DNA from 2 places in the Streptomyces sp. R-07 genome. Region 1 is predicted to be linked to the other one. Evidence: riboswitches for the same ligand, from Rfam matches in the RefSeq annotation. Region 1 holds a riboswitch; the other holds the start of a gene.

Region 1 (8,146 bases):
GGGGTCCGCCTCGTAGGTGGTGATGGCCGTCGACAGCATCTGGCCCCAGGAAGCGGTGGGAGGCTTCACACCCGCGCCGAGGAAGCTGAGCGCCGCTTCGGTGAGGATGTTGGTGGGGATCATGAGAGTCGCGTAGACCATGATCGGGGCGATCAGGTTCGGCAGCAGCTCGCGGCGCAGGATGTAGAGGCGGCCGGCGCCCAGGCTCTGGGCGGCCTCGACGTACTCGCGGTTGCGCAGCGAGAGCGTCTGGCCCCGGACGATGCGGCCGACGTACGGCCAGCCGAAGAAGCCGATCACCACGACCAGCGCGGCGATGCGCACGCCCGATCCGTCCAGGCCGAGGAACTCGTTCGGCAGCACCGAGACCAGGGCGATCGTGAAGAGCAGCTGCGGGAACGCCAGCATGACGTCCATGATCCGGCTGAGGGCCGCGTCGATCCAGCCACCGAAGTAGCCCGCGATGATCCCGAGGATCGTGCCGAGGAAGACCGCGAAGACCGCCGCCAGGAAGGCGACGAGCAGCGAGATCCGGGCGCCGTAGACGATCCGGCTGAAGACGTCACGGCCGTTGACGGGCTCGACGCCGAACAGGAAGTCGCCGTTCGCACCGCCCCAGGAGCCGATCGGGGTGCCGAACAGCGGGTCGATCTGGTCCTCGTGGAACTCGTCCGGCGGGTGGCCGAGGAGGCCGACGATGACCGGCGCGAAGATCGCGACGAGGATCAGGAAGACGACGACGAAGGCGCCCGCGAGGGCCAGCTTGTCGCGCTTGAGCCGGGTCCAGGCGATCTTCCAGGGCGAGCGCCCCTCGATCGCCTTGCCGGTGGCGCCGGAGTTGTCCGGAGTGCCGGGAGCGTCGGGCGCGCCGTCGACGGTGGCGGTCGCCTCGCCCGCACTCTTCTCGTGCAGTGGTGCCGTCATCGTGGTGAGGACCCCTCTCGGCCGCCGGTAGCCGGCCCTTGCCCGCCGCGGGTAGCGGCTCGGTGGAACAACCTGCTGGACATCGGCTCGAAAGGAGTCGAACGTCCTGTGTTCCGGGGAGTCTTCAATGCGCTTGTGATCACCCGCCAGACCTGAAGGTGAATGTTTGCTCAAACGTGATGCGGTGCTGCGACTTCCGTTATCCGGACGTCGTGATCACCTGAGCGGACCAACCGGGTCCCTCTTCCGCGCAATCGGACATGTCGCTCAACAGGTGTCGTGAGGTGTCGAATTGGGGTGAACGAAGGCCTCCGGAGCGGACTCCGGAGGCCTTTGCCGACAACTGGGACACGAGGGACGTCTCAGTATCCGGACGGAGTCGCCGGGGGGTATCCGTACCCCGGTACGGAGGCGGATCCGCGTCCGGCGTGCGCCTCGCGGTCGTAGAAGGGCCGCGCGTTCGCCCGCAGCCACAGGGCCACCGGGTCGTACGCGTCGGAGAGCGCGACCGTCGAGACGGGCAGCCCGTCGGGTACGGCGCCGATCGACTGCCGCATCATCGAGCGGACGTTGTCGACGGCCGCCGCGGACGTGTCGTACAGGTCGAGACCGATGGCGAGGTACGGGGAGCCGAGCGCCGGCTGCACCCAGCCGCGGCGCAGCGCCCGGACGGCCGGTGTGCGGTGCGCGTTCTGCGTGAGCAGGGCGTAGAACTGCGGGATCTCCAGGGCGGGCTCGGTGACGCGCAGCGGCCCGGCGGGCATCCGGTCGAGACCGGTGGCGATCCGGCGCAGGTCGGCCCAGGGGATGCCGAGGCCGCCGCCGGGGGCGTGCGGATTGAGCCAGACGCCCCAGCGGTCGGGGTAGAGGGCCCGGGCCATCTCGCGGCCGGTGACGAGCTCGTGGGCGCGGTTCCAGCCGGAGGCGGCGAGCTCCTGGGCGGAGGTGACGCAGGGCGCGTAGCCGAAGCCGTCGACCTCCATGTTCCCGTACTGGGCGTCGGGCGAGCCGGGGGCGCCCTGCCAGAGCAGCATCCAGAGCTCGCCGTCAGCGAGGGCGTGCAGCAACTGCTCGTACGCGTCGTAGCGTCCGGGTGCCACCTGGCGCAGCATGTGCTCGACCCGTCCTCCGGTCGCAGCGGTGCCTGACGCGCTCACCCTGGGTCCCGCCCCTCTTCCGTCCACCACGTACGTCTGTCCAGCGATCGAGTCAGTTCAGCTTAAACAGGGGGCCGTCACACGGCGGCGCGCTGGTAGAAGGGGCGTACCCGCTCCAGCATCCAGTCGCCGACCGGGTCCTGCGCCATGTCGAGCAGGATCAGGTTGACCGGCCAGGCGACCTCGACCCGGCCGAGGGCGCGGCCGAGGGCGTCCAGGGGCGCGGTGCGGTCGGCTCCCTCCCAGTGGGAGAGCTGGACGCCGATGAAGAGGGCCGGTTCGGTGCCCTCGACGCTGGCGAGGGCGCGGCGGGCGGTGGCGACGACTCCGGTGGCCTCGAACTCGGCGGAGGCGGCGGCGAGGAAGTCGACCGGGTCGTCCTGCCAGTCGGGCTCGAAGAGCCGGACGCGGCCGCCGCTGGCGGGGCCGTCGAGCGGGGTGCGGCCGGCGCGGCAGAGCTCGGCGACGGCGGGCGGGGGCAGCGGGACGCCGACGGTTCCGCCGGGGTTCACGGCGATGCCGAGCTGCGGGGGCAGGCCGCGGGCGAAGTCACGGGCGGGGGCGACGGTGAAGGACATGTGGTCGCCGACGCAGGCGAGGAACTGCTGCTCGGAGCTGAAGACGGGGACGTACGCCGCGCCGTCGATCTCCAGGGTGGCGAGGTCCAGGCCGGGGCTGTCGGGGCCGCCGCCGTTGGGCAGGGGCACCCAGACGGGGCTGCGGCCCAGCACCTCGACCAGCCGGCCGCCCGCCTCGGGGTTGCCGAGTGAGGCGGCGAGGACCTCTTCGAGCTCGTTGCCCGGCCACGTCACGTCCACGGTCCCGTTTCCCCTTCTCGCACGGCCTGCCGCACCGGCCGCCCGGCAGCACCCTAACGCCGCCCCGGCGCCGCCGTGGCCAAAAGGGAAGGGTACGGGCGTCCCGGGACGGGTATGGGACGCCCCCACCTCCTGGAACCGTCCCTCAGGCCGCCTGGCGGAAGCCGATCCTCCGCAGGGAGTCGGCCGCGTCCCGGTCGAGGAGGGTCGCCGAGGCGCAGCCGTGCGGCAGGCTGCCCGACTCGGCGGCCCTCAGGAGCCGGCCGACGGCCCGCCGGTGCCGTGCGAAGGCGTACGCGGAGACGCCCCGGCCCCGGGCGTGCTGGCCGGCCCTCGCGGTGTCCGGGGCGACGTCGAGGAGGAGCAGGTGCAGGGCGCGGCCGCGCCGCCGCGCCTCGCGGGCGAGCCAGCCCCGCACCCAGGACTGGGTGCCGCAGTCGTGGACGATCACGCTGGCGCCGGAGCGCAGGGCGCGGCGCAGTCCCGCGTAGTGCGCGATCCGGACGAGGGGGCGGTAGACGGCGTACGGCAGGAGGCGGGGCATGCGGGCCTCCCAGCGCTCGCGGGCGTCCTGGGAGTCGATGCCGCTGCCCTCGGCGGCGCGCTTCATGAGGGTGGACTTGCCGCTGCCGGGCAGCCCGGAGACGACGACGAGGTCGCCGGCGGCGAAGGTGAGGGCGCGGGGGCCGCGGCCGCCGCGCTCGCGCAGGTCCCGCAGGAGGCGGCCTCGGCGGCGGCTCCGGGCGCGGGCCCGCTGGGTCGGTATGCCGGTACTCGTCGCGTATGCGCCGGTGTGCTGGATCCTCATCGCTCTCCCCCTGTCGGGTCTCAGGAGACCTGAGGAGACCCTTGCCCACGAAGTGTAAAGAAACGGTAATGCGGCACAAGTGATTTGCCCGGCCGACACCGCGTGCGATGATGTGCGCGCCAGGCGCGCACAGTCGCCGCACAATCGCATACCGGCCGCTCGAATCCGCGCGGGAGAGTTCCGGACCGCCGAGCGCGTCCGGGCGCCGAAGGAGCAAGACCCTCCCTTGAATCTCTCAGGCCCCGTACCGCGCGGATGAGGCAGATCTGAAAAGCGGGACACCGTGTCGTGTCCCCACCCAAGGTGCAAGCCGATCTCTCGGTGACGAGATGCTCTCGGTGAACCTCTCAGGTTCCATGACAGATGGGGAGGACGTCCTCGCCCGTCATGTGTTTTCGTCACCGATCACGCCCTTGGGACCCGGGAGCCACCCCATGAGCACTGCCCCCCGCCTGACCGCCCTCGATGCCCTGCATCGTTCGCTGGGCGCGACCATGACCGACTTCGCCGGCTGGGACATGCCGCTGCGGTACGGCAGCGAGCGCGACGAGCACAACGCCGTCCGCACCCGCGCCGGTCTCTTCGACCTCTCGCACATGGGCGAGATCACGGTCACCGGCCCGCAGGCCGTGGAGCTCCTCGACCACGCCCTGGTCGGCAACATCTCGACCGTGGGCAACGGCCGCGCCCGCTACACGATGATCTGCCAGGAGGACGGCGGCATCCTCGACGACCTGATCGTCTACCGCCTCGGCGAGACGGAGTACATGGTCGTCGCCAACGCCTCCAACGCCCAGATCGTCCTGGACGCGCTCGTCGCCCGCTCCGAGGGCTTCGACGCCGAGGTGCGCGACGACCGTGACGCGTACGCCCTGATCGCGGTCCAGGGCCCGGAGTCCCCCGGCATCCTGAAGTCGATCACCGACGCCGACCTGGACGGCCTGAAGTACTACGCCGGCCTGCCCGGCACGGTCGCGGGCGTGCCGGCGCTGATCGCCCGCACCGGCTACACCGGCGAGGACGGCTTCGAGCTGTTCCTGAAGCCCGAGCACGCCGAGGGCGTCTGGCGGGCGCTGACCGAGGCGGGCGAGGGCGTCGGCCTGATCCCCTGCGGCCTGTCCTGCCGTGACACGCTCCGCCTGGAGGCGGGCATGCCGCTGTACGGCCACGAGCTGACCACCGCCCTCACCCCCTTCGACGCGGGCCTGGGCCGGGTCGTGAAGTTCGAGAAGACGAGCAACGAGGGCCGCTTCGTCGGCCGCGAGGCGCTGGAGAAGGCCGCCGAGCGCGCCGAGACCGCCCCGCCGCGCAAGCTCGTCGGCCTGGTCGCCGAGGGCCGCCGGGTCCCGCGCGCCGGCTTCCAGGTCGTCAAGGACGGCGAGGTCATCGGCGAGGTCACCTCCGGCGCCCCGTCCCCGACCCTCGGAAAGCCGATCGCGATGGCGTACGTGGACGCGGCGCACGCCGCGCCCGGCACCCAGGGTGTAGGTGTGGACATCCGCGGCACCCACGAGCCCTACGAGGTCGTCGCCCTGCCGTTCTACAAGCGCCAGAAGTGACGCAGTCGTCTCACCTCGCGTCTCACCCCGCAAGACCCACGTTCATCAGTACTCCCCCGATCCAGGAGAATCAGGTCATGAGCAACCCCCAGCAGCTGCGCTACACCAAGGAGCACGAGTGGCTGTCGGACGCCGTGGACGGCGTCTCGACCGTCGGCATCACGGAGTTCGCGGCCAACGCGCTCGGTGACGTCGTCTTCGCCCAGCTCCCCGAGGTCGGCGACACCGTCACCGCGGGCGAGACCTGCGGCGAGCTGGAGTCGACGAAGTCGGTGAGCGACCTCTACTCCCCCGTCACGGGCGAGGTCGTCGAGGCCAACCAGGACGTGGTGGACGACCCGTCCCTGGTGAACACGGCTCCGTTCGAGGGTGGCTGGCTGTTCAAGGTGCGCGTCGCGGGTGAGCCGGACGACCTGCTCACCGTCGACGAGTACGCCGCGTTCTCCGCCGGGAACTGAGACCGGGCCCGAGACCCCCTAGGGATCGATTCATGTCGCTTCTGAACACTCCCCTCCACGAGCTGGACCCCGACGTCGCCGCCGCCGTCGACGCCGAGCTCCACCGTCAGCAGTCCACCCTCGAGATGATCGCCTCGGAGAACTTCGCTCCGGTCGCGGTCATGGAGGCCCAGGGCTCCGTCCTCACCAACAAGTACGCCGAGGGCTACCCCGGCCGCCGCTACTACGGCGGCTGCGAGCACGTCGACGTGGCCGAGCAGATCGCGATCGACCGGATCAAGGACCTGTTCGGCGCCGAGTACGCCAACGTCCAGCCGCACTCCGGCGCCTCCGCGAACCAGGCCGCCCTCTTCGCGATCGCCCAGCCCGGCGACACGATCCTGGGTCTGGACCTGGCGCACGGCGGCCACCTCACCCACGGCATGCGCCTGAACTTCTCCGGCAAGCAGTTCAACGTGGTCGCGTACCACGTGGACGAGGCCGGTCTGGTCGACATGGCCGAGGTCGAGCGCCTCGCCAAGGAGCACCGCCCCAAGGTGATCATCGCGGGCTGGTCCGCCTACCCGCGCCAGCTGGACTTCGCGGAGTTCCGCCGGATCGCCGACGAGGTCGAGGCCTACCTGTGGGTCGACATGGCCCACTTCGCGGGCCTGGTCGCCGCCGGTCTGCACCCGAACCCGGTCGAGTACGCGGACGTGGTGACCTCCACCACGCACAAGACGCTCGGCGGCCCCCGCGGCGGCATCATCCTGGCGAAGAAGGAGTTCGCGAAGAAGCTGAACTCCTCGGTCTTCCCCGGTTTCCAGGGCGGCCCGCTGGAGCACGTGATCGCGGCCAAGGCCGTCTCCTTCAAGATCGCGGCCTCGGAGGAGTTCAAGGAGCGCCAGCAGCGCACCCTGGACGGCGCCCGCGCCCTCGCCGAGCGCCTGGTCCAGGACGACGTCACCGCCCACGGTGTCTCCGTCCTGTCCGGCGGCACGGACGTGCACCTGGTCCTGGTGGACCTGCGCAACTCCGAGCTCGACGGCCAGCAGGCCGAGGACCGTCTCCACGAGGTCGGCATCACGGTCAACCGGAACGCCGTTCCGAACGACCCGCGCCCGCCGATGGTCACCTCCGGTCTGCGCATCGGCACGCCGGCGCTCGCGACCCGCGGCTTCCAGGCCGAGGACTTCGCCGAGGTCGCCGACGTCATCGCCGAGACCCTGAAGCCGGGCTTCGACGCCGACAAGGCCGCCGCCCTCAAGGCCCGGGTGACCGCTCTGGCGGAGAAGCACCCGCTGTACCCCGGCCTGAAGTAATTTCGTACGCTTTAGTTCCAGTCTCGTTCGTACGAAGCTTCGGGGCACCGCGCACACTGGACAGTGAGCGCGGTGCCCCACGCCATGTCTTCACGTCTTCACGCTTTTCTGCTCCACCCCGGCAGACAACGGCGTCTAGCCCCCCACAAGGAGTCCTCCCGTGGCCATCTCGGTCTTCGACCTGTTCTCGATCGGCATCGGCCCGTCGAGCTCCCACACGGTGGGCCCCATGAGGGCGGCCCGGATGTTCGCCCGCCGCCTGAAGAACGAGGGCCTGCTCGCCCACACGGCGGCGATACGAGCCGAGCTGTACGGCTCGCTCGGCGCGACCGGCCACGGCCACGGCACGCCCAAGGCGGTCCTCCTCGGCCTGGAGGGCAACTCGCCCCGCACGGTGAACGTCGAGACGGCCGACGAGGAGTTCGAGCGGATCAAGGCGAGCGGCCGGATCAACCTGCTCGGCGCGCACGAGATCCCCTTCGACTTCGACGCCGACCTGATCCTGCACCGGCGCAAGGCGCTCCCGTACCACGCCAACGGCATGACGGTCTTCGCGTACGACGCCGAGGGCGGCCTCGTCCTGGAGAAGACGTACTACTCCGTCGGCGGCGGCTTCGTCGTCGACGAGGACGCCGTGCAGGGCGAGAACCCGATCGTCCCCGACGACACCGTCCTGAAGTACCCCTTCCGCACCGGTGACGAGCTGCTGCGGCTCGCGAAGGAGACCGGGCTCTCGATCTCCTCGCTGATGCTGGAGAACGAGAAGGCCTGGCGCACCGAGGACGAGATCCGCGCGGGCCTCCTCGAGATCTGGCGGGTCATGCAGGCCTGCGTCTCGCGCGGCATGTCCCGCGAGGGCATCCTGCCCGGCGGCCTGAAGGTCCGCCGCCGCGCCGCGACCTCCGCCCGCAAGCTGCGCTCCGAGGGCGACCCGGCCGCGCACGCCATGGAGTGGATCACCCTCTACGCGATGGCCGTGAACGAGGAGAACGCGGCGGGCGGCCGGGTGGTCACCGCCCCGACGAACGGCGCGGCCGGCATCATCCCGGCGGTCCTGCACTACTACATGAACTTCGTGCCCGGCGCCGACGACGACGGCATCGTCCGCTTCATGCTCGCGG
Region 2 (8,146 bases), 4.6 Mb from region 1:
GCACGAGAGGGGGCGTACGGCTCAAGCCGCACGCCCCCTCGTCGGCGTCCCGTCACACGGTGGGCAGCCAGCCCACCTTGCCCGCCAGCAGCCCGTACCCGACGAAGGCCACGATGTCGAGCAGCGCGTGTGCCACGACCAGCGGCCCGACCCGCCCCCAGCGGCGGTACAGCAGCACGAAGACCACGCCCATCACCATGTTGCCGATGAAGCCGCCGACCCCCTGGTAGAGGTGGTACGAGCCGCGCAGCACCGCGCTCGCCACCAGCGCGGCCATCGGCGACCACCCCAACTGGCCGAGTCTGCGCAGCAGATAGCCGACGACGATGACCTCCTCCAGGACGGCGTTCTGCACCGCCGAGAGGATGAGCACCGGGTATTTCCACCACACGTCGGGCAGCGACTCGGGCACCACCGTCAGGTTGAACCCGGAGGCCCGCGCCCCGAGGTAGAAGGCGAGGCCGGCGCTCCCGATCCCCGCCGCGACCAGCACCCCGCGCCCGAGGTCCGACCACGGCCGGGTCCGGTCGAAGCCGATGGCCCGCAGCCCCGCGCCCTCCCGCAGCAGCAGATGGGCGACGAGCACCACCGGCACGAGCGCCGTGGCGATGCCGAAGAGCTGCCAGGACAGGTCGAGCCAGGGCCGCCCGGGAGCGTGCGAGGCGTTGAGCGTCGCCGCCTGTTCCTTGAGCGCTCCCGGCCTGGTCAGCGAGCCGATGAAGCTGATGAGCGACGCGACCGCGCTCGCCCCGAGCGAGAGCGCGAGCACGATGAGCGTCTCGGAGCGCAGGACACCGCGCGGCAGGCCGTCGGGGGGCAGGGACGCGTCCCTCAGTCGTTGCTCCGACACCACACCTGTCTCCACTTCCCCCTCGCGGGCTCACGCCGTCCGGTGGTCCCGGCCGGCCGGGACCACCTTGACATGATCACCCATGCTCCGCCGGGAGACCTCGGGGAGCGATCGGGACGGGGTCAGTCGATCCCCACGGGCCAGGTGTGCACCGGCTCGCCCGCGAGCATGAGCGTCCGGTACCGCCGGGTGGTCGCCGCGAGGGCGGCCTCCCTGTCGAGGCCGGAGTCCAGGGCCCGGTGGAAGGTGTCGGCCTGCCAGGAGGCTCCGTTCACCCGCCGCAGACAGCGCTGCTCGATCACCCCGAGGTAGAAGTCGCGGTCGGCCGGCTCGATGTGCCAGGCGTCGAGCCCCGCCGCGGCGAGCGGCAGCAGCTCGTCGAGGACGAGGCGTACGGCCGGCAGGGTCGCGATGCCGCCGGCGCGTCCCGCGCGGGGCCAGCGCAGCTCCGCCTCGATGCCGTGACGGCAGGCGGTGTCGAAGTTGGCCTCGGCGTCCTGGAAGGCCATCCGCTTCCAGACCGGCCGGGGGTCGTCGGCGAGCGAGCGTACGAGCCCGTAATAGAAGGCCGCGTTCGCGATCACGTCGGTGACGGTCGGCCCGGCCGGCAGCACCCGGTTCTCGACGCGCAGGTGCGGGACCCCGTCGACCCAGCCGTACACCGGCCTGTTCCAGCGGTAGACGGTGCCGTTGTGCAGGACCAGCTCCTGGAGGCGCGGCACCCCGCCCCGGTCGAGGACGAGAAGCGGGTCCTCCTCGTCGCAGAGCGGCAGCAGGGCGGGGAAGTAGCGGACGTTCTCCTCGAAGAGGTCGTACACCGAGTCCACCCACCGCTCACCGAACCAGGTGCGCGGCCGTACGCCCTGGGACTGCAGCTCGGGCGGCCGGGTGTCGGTGGCCTGCATGAACAGCGGCGGCCGGGACTCGCGCCACAGCTCGCGGCCGAAGACGAAGGGCGCGTTGGCGCCGAGCGCGATCTGGACGCCGGACACGGCCTGCGCCGCGTTCCACACGGCGGCGAACCGGGCCGGTGTCACCTGGAGGTGCAGCTGCACCGAGGTGCAGGCCGCCTCGGGCACGATCGACTCCGAGGTGCACAGGAGGCGTTCGACGCCGTGGATGTCGAGGGTGAAGTCCTCGCCGCGGGCGGCGAGGATCTGGTCGTTGAGAAGCGTGTAACGGTCGTTGTCCGAGAGGTTCTCGGGGACCAGGTCGTGCTGGGCGAGCGTGGGAAGTATCCCGATCATGACGACGCCCGCGTCGAGTTCCGCGGCCTTGCGGTCGGCATATCCGATGCCGGTTCCGATCTCTTCCGCGAGCCGGTCGAATACGCGTCCGTCGAGCTGGTGGGGCGCGATGTTCACTTCGAGGTTGAACATTCCGAGTTCCGTCTGGAAATCGGTGCTGGCGATCTTTTCGAGAACCGGGCCGTTCAGCATCCTGGGCAGCCCGTCGGCGCCGGCGAGATTGAGTTCGATCTCCACGCCCATGAGATTGCGCGGCCGGTCGAACCTCTTCTCCGCGAGGAGTCGCGCGAGCCCCGCCAGACACTGCTGGAGCTTTCTCCGGTACTGCTGCCGGTCGGACGGGCCGAACCCGTCGGCCACGACCTTCTCCCCCATCGAAGCGTCCCTCCACGAGTGGACGGCCGCCAGGACGGCCGCGCGTCACGGACGATGATGCCCACCCCGCTGATCCACAACGCCTGCGGAACCGGCCTCTCGGAGGATAGGCTGGACGGAGCGCTCCACCGGCACATCCCGAAGGCAAGGAACACTCGACATATACCAATGTCGTATTGTCCTGTGATCCGGGGTAGGAATTCAGCCGTCCGCCTTCGCGAGGAATACGCAGGTGGGAGCGGTATCGTCCTCGTGATTCCGCTTCAACTCCCTGCGATTACGGCCTGATGACGCCTTGTCAGGAATATCCGCAGGGTCTAGCGGAAACACTGTGTGAACACGTGTCGTATAAACTCCGCGGACGAGGCAGAGTGTTGGCGCCCGGTCATGGCCTCATGGCCCCTCTCTGGCCCCGCCGCCGACAGCGCCGTCGTACCTGCCCACGCATCACCGTGTCTCCTGAGCGAGAGGCGACCCACCATGCTCCGACCCTCCCCGGCCCCTGCGCCGGCCCTCCGCAGTGTCCTCGCGGCCCTCGGCTCACCGACCGCCGTCCGCGAGCCGCGAACTCCCGCACTGCGGGCCGCACAGGGACCGCTGAGCCCCGAACACCCCCTCCCCGTGTACGTCCTCGGCGTCACCGGAGCACCGGGGCTCGCCCCCCACACCCGGCTCGCCGGCTGGCGTTTCCTCATCCGGAACGGGGACCGGGCGATCGCCGCCGCGGAGACCATGCTCACCCCGGACGGCTGGGCCTTCTCCCACTTCTTCGAGGGCCCGTACGTCTCCGCCACGGAACGGGCCCTGCTCCAGGCCGAGGCCCTGCCCGTCACGTACGAGCCGCGGCTGCTCTCCGTACCGGAGCTCTACATGCTGACCCTCTGGCTGCACGCCGGCCCGGAGCCGGACGGCACCGCCGTCGCCCCGGCCTCGGCCGACCTGATGGTGCCCCTGGCCCCCGCGCCCCCGGGGATCGCCGCCCACCGGCCCTACCAGGTCTCCGATCTCCTGCCCGTCCTCAGCACGCGTCTCGCGCCGCCGCCCCTCCTGGGCTCCCCGGCGCCCGCCTGATCCACCGCACGCGCGTCCCCGCCCCGTGACCCGGCCGGGCCACGGGGCGCACTCCTGTCCTGGCCGCGCGCCCGAACGCGCCGTCCGAACGCCCCTCCCATACGGACTAGCCCGCTGGGACCACCCCGAACCACCCGAAGAGACGGTGCAGTTGACCTGAACCGCCCCTGCGGGTGATGCGTCTTCCCAGGAAAGGACGAGCTGACGCGAAATACCTGCGGAAGACCGTCCGTGGGGCAAGACTGGGACCGGAACCGAACCGACCGACGGGGGCGGCCATGAAGGCGCAGAGCCGCAGGACATCCACCACGACGCAGCGAAAGAACCCACCCATGTGCCAGCACCAGCCTGCCTGTCCCACCGCCGACTCCGCCGACCGGGAGGCGGCCCGACCGATGGCACACCACCCGGAGCAGGGCTGGAGCCTGCTGTGCAACGGCGTCCTGCTCTTCGAGGACACCGGTGAACTGCTGCCGGACGGGCAGATCATCGCCCCTCACCGGCCGCTGACGGCGGGACAGGTGACGACCGCCGCCTGAAAGGGCGCGGGAGGACACCGTACGAGGGAAACGCCGAGGGCCGGCCCGGAGGAGAACCTCCGAACCGGCCCTCGGCTCGTGCTCAGTTGTCGTACTCGTCCATCGGCGGGCAGGAGCAGACCAGGTTCCGGTCGCCGAAGGCGCCGTCGATGCGGCGCACCGGCGGCCAGTACTTGTCCGCGGCCGAGACACCGGCCGGGAAGACCGCCTCGTCGCGGGTGTACGCGTGCTTCCACTCGCCGCCCAGCGCGGCCGCGGTGTGCGGGGCGTTGTGCAGCGGGTTGTCGTCCGCGGGCCACTGGCCCGAGGCGACCTTCTCGATCTCGGCACGGATCGCGATCATCGTGTCGCAGAAGCGGTCGAGCTCGGTCAGGTCCTCGGACTCGGTCGGCTCGATCATCAGCGTGCCGGCCACCGGGAAGGACATCGTCGGCGCGTGGAAGCCGTAGTCGATGAGGCGCTTCGCGATGTCGTCGACCGTGACCCCCGTCGCCTTGGACAGCGGGCGCAGGTCCACGATGCACTCGTGGGCGACCAGACCGGCCGGGCCGGTGTAGAGCACCGGGAAGTGCGGCTCCAGGCGCTTGGCGATGTAGTTCGCCGCGAGCACCGCGACCTGGGTGGCGCGCTTGAGGCCCTCGCCGCCCATGAGGCGCACGTACGACCAGGAGATCGGCAGGATGCCCGCGGAGCCCCACGGGGCGGCCGAGATCGGGCCGACGCCGGTCTCCGGGCCCGCGGTGGGCTGGAGCGGGTGGTTCGGCAGGTACGGGGCGAGGTGGGAGCGGACGCCGACCGGGCCGACGCCGGGGCCGCCGCCGCCGTGCGGGATGCAGAAGGTCTTGTGCAGGTTCAGGTGCGAGACGTCGCCGCCGAACTTGCCCGGCTTGGCCAGACCGACCAGCGCGTTGAGGTTGGCGCCGTCGACGTAGACCTGGCCGCCGGCCTCGTGGACCTCGGCGCAGATGTCGGCGACGTGCTCCTCGAACACACCGTGCGTGGACGGGTAGGTGATCATCAGCACGGACAGCTCGTCGCGGTACTGGGCGATCTTGGCCCGCAGGTCCTCGACGTCGACCTCGCCGTCGTCGGCGGTCTTGACGACGACGACCTTCATGCCGGCCATCACCGCGGAGGCGGCGTTGGTGCCGTGCGCGGAGGACGGGATGAGGCAGACCGTGCGCTGGAGGTCGCCGTTGGCACGGTGGTAGGCGCGGACGGCCAGCAGACCGGCCAGCTCGCCCTGCGAACCGGCGTTGGGCTGGATCGACACCTTGTCGTAGCCGGTGACCTCGGCGAGGCGCTCCTCCAGCTCGGTGATGAGCGTGACGTAGCCCTGCGCCTGCTCGATCGGCGCGAAGGGGTGGATCTGGCCGAACTCGGGCCAGGTCACCGGCTCCATCTCGGTGGTCGCGTTCAGCTTCATGGTGCAGGAGCCGAGCGGGATCATGCCGCGGTCGAGCGCGTAGTCGCGGTCCGCGAGCTTGCGCAGGTAGCGCAGCATCGAGGTCTCGGAGCGGTGCGCGTGGAAGACCGGGTGGGTCAGGTACGCGTCGGAGCGCAGCAGACCCTCGGGGAGCGTGTCCTCGGCGGCGGCGTCGAGGGCCTCGATGTCGGCCGTGACCCCGAAGGCACCCCAGACGGCGGCGAGCTGCGCCCGGCCGGTGGTCTCGTCGCAGGAGACGTACACCAGGTCGGCGTCGGCGCGGTAGAGGTTCACACCGGCCGCACGGGCGGCGGCGACGACCTCGTCCGCCTTGCCGGGCACGCGGACGGCGAGGGTGTCGAAGTACGAGCCGTGCACGACGTCGACGCCGCCGGCGGTGAGACCCGCGGCGAGGAGGGTGGCGTACCGGTGGGTGCGCTGGGCGATCTGCTTCAGGCCGTCGGGACCGTGGTAGACGGCGTACATGCCGGCCATGACGGCGAGCAGCACCTGGGCCGTGCAGATGTTGCTGGTGGCCTTCTCGCGGCGGATGTGCTGCTCGCGGGTCTGCAGGGCCAGGCGGTAGGCGCGGTTGCCGTCGGCGTCGACGGACACGCCCACCAGGCGGCCGGGCAGGGAGCGGGCGTGCTTGTCCTGCACGGCCATGTAGCCGGCGTGCGGACCACCGAAGCCCATGGGGACGCCGAAACGCTGCGTGGTGCCGACGGCGATGTCGGCCCCGAGCTCGCCGGGCGAGGTGAGGAGCGTCAGCGCGAGGAGGTCGGCGGCGACGGTGACGATCGCGCCGAGCTCGTGCGCGGCGTCGATCAGCGGCTTGATGTCGCGGACGGCACCGGAGGCACCCGGGTACTGGAGCAGGACACCGAAGACGCCGCGCTCGGCGATCTCGGCGGGGATGCCCTCGCTCAGGTCGGCGACGACGACCTCGACACCGGTCGGCTCGGCGCGGGTCTCGATGACGGCGACGGTCTGCGGCAGGGCGTCGGCGTCGACGAGGAAGACACCGTTCTTGACCTTGCCGACACGGCGGGACAGCGCCATGGCCTCGGCGGCGGCGGTGCCCTCGTCGAGGAGGGAGGCGCCGGAGGTGGGCAGACCGGTCAGGTCGGCGACCATGGTCTGGAAGTTGAGCAGCGCCTCCAGCCGGCCCTGCGAGATCTCGGGCTGGTAGGGCGTGTAGGCCGTGTACCAGGCCGGGTTCTCCATGACGTTCCGGAGAATGACCGGCGGGGTGAAGGTCCCGTAGTAGCCGAGACCGATCATCGGGGCGAGGACCTGGTTGCGGTCGGCGAGCGTGCGCAGCTCGGCGAGGACCTCGGCCTCGGTGCGCGCGGCCGGCAGGCCCAGCGCTTCGGCGTTCTTGATCACGTCCGGCACCGCGGCGGCCGTGAGCTCGTCGAGCGAGCCGTAACCGACCTGGGCGAGCATCTTGGCCCGGGCCTCGGCGTCGGGCCCGATGTGCCGCTGCTCGAACGGGATGCCCTGTTCGAGCTCGGAGAGCGGAGTGCGGTTGGCGGTCATGTACGGAGGCCTCCTGGTCGTCACGACCTGCGAGGGGCACCACGGCGCGGGTACCCGGACGGCCTCCCCCTCTGTCATCTCAACCTGAGAGTTTCACCGGCACGCCTCGCGGCACGCCGACTTTCACCGTCGGTGAGAGCGGAATGCCGTCAGGCATCCCGCTCTGCTTTCCAGAGTGACCTCGTCCGCGCGGTACAGGGGCCTGAGAGATTCCGGGGAGGATTTGCTCCTTCGGCGCCCACCGGAAGATTTCTCCGGGGGACTCTCCCGCACGGGGTCGACAGCCACAACCAGCCTACCAGCGAGGTTGCGGCTCCCATCGCTCAAGTGGCCGACATCCCAGTTGTGCACTTTCGTAGGGGTGTAGAGCAGTTGCGACCAGTTGGAGGGACCGTGCAGACCGATATCGATCCGCGCAGCCTGATCGGCCGCAAGGCGTTCGACCGGAACGGCCACAAGATCGGAACCGTGGACGAGGTGTACCTGGACGACGCGACCGGCATCCCCGAGTGGGCCGCGGTCCGCACGGGCCTGTTCAGCCGGGACGCCTTCGTCCCCCTGGAGCCGAGCGACCTGCTCGACGACGGCCTCCACATCCCGTACGAGCGGGCCCTGATCAAGGACGCCCCCGACTTCGGCGTGGGCCGCCATCTCTCCCCCGAACAGGAACTCCAGCTCTACCGCCACTACAGCCTCGCCCTCCCGCCCCCGCCCACGGACACCCCGGACAAGAACTTCGGCCGCCTGGCAGGCCAGGACGGCGCCTGAGAGCCCCACAGGACGAAGCGGCGACGGAAAAAGGCCCGCACCACCGTGCACGCGGCCGCACGGGCGGTGCGGGTCACGCCGCCGCGTCCCTCCGCACCAGCGGCAACGGCTCCGACGGCTCCAGCTCCGGGTCGTCCACGGAGAACGTCCGCACCCGCCCGGGCCCGGACCACGGCTCCTCGAACCGCACCGTGACCCGCCCGACCCCGCTCCCCTGGACCCACCCGGCCCCGTACACCGCGTGCCGTACGTCGTTCCCGGGCGACCAGTGCCGCTCCACGGGAGCGTGGTCCTCGGCCTCGACGACCTCCTCGACCGCGGCCGAGGC

What was found. A riboswitch is a leader RNA that binds a small molecule or an ion and turns the genes downstream of it on or off. The one in region 1 is predicted to bind glycine.
Region 2: another riboswitch for glycine. It lies ahead of gcvP (aminomethyl-transferring glycine dehydrogenase); the one in region 1 lies ahead of gcvT (glycine cleavage system aminomethyltransferase GcvT).

What each region holds. Positions count from the first base shown of each region.
Region 1 covers NZ_CP183978.1:5,605,934-5,614,079, reverse strand. Annotated here, with positions in the region: gene ACN9M0_RS25910 (ABC transporter permease) at 1-924, opposite strand, end outside; gene ACN9M0_RS25905 (enhanced serine sensitivity protein SseB C-terminal domain-containing protein) at 1,287-2,081, opposite strand; gene ACN9M0_RS25900 (enhanced serine sensitivity protein SseB) at 2,159-2,899, opposite strand; gene ACN9M0_RS25895 (AAA family ATPase) at 3,045-3,707, opposite strand; glycine riboswitch at 3,868-3,967, shown strand; glycine riboswitch at 3,969-4,080, shown strand; gene gcvT (glycine cleavage system aminomethyltransferase GcvT) at 4,142-5,266, shown strand; gene gcvH (glycine cleavage system protein GcvH) at 5,344-5,724, shown strand; gene glyA (serine hydroxymethyltransferase) at 5,757-7,025, shown strand; gene ACN9M0_RS25875 (L-serine ammonia-lyase) at 7,186-8,146, shown strand, end outside.
Region 2 covers NZ_CP183978.1:1,038,928-1,047,073, forward strand. Annotated here, with positions in the region: gene ACN9M0_RS04810 (CPBP family intramembrane glutamic endopeptidase) at 53-835, opposite strand; gene ACN9M0_RS04815 (glutamate--cysteine ligase) at 973-2,472, opposite strand; gene ACN9M0_RS04820 (hypothetical protein) at 2,953-3,543, shown strand; gene ACN9M0_RS04825 (DUF5999 family protein) at 3,876-4,082, shown strand; gene gcvP (aminomethyl-transferring glycine dehydrogenase) at 4,165-7,050, opposite strand; glycine riboswitch at 7,231-7,330, opposite strand; gene ACN9M0_RS04835 (PRC-barrel domain-containing protein) at 7,444-7,818, shown strand; gene ACN9M0_RS04840 (DNA polymerase IV) at 7,892-8,146, opposite strand, start outside.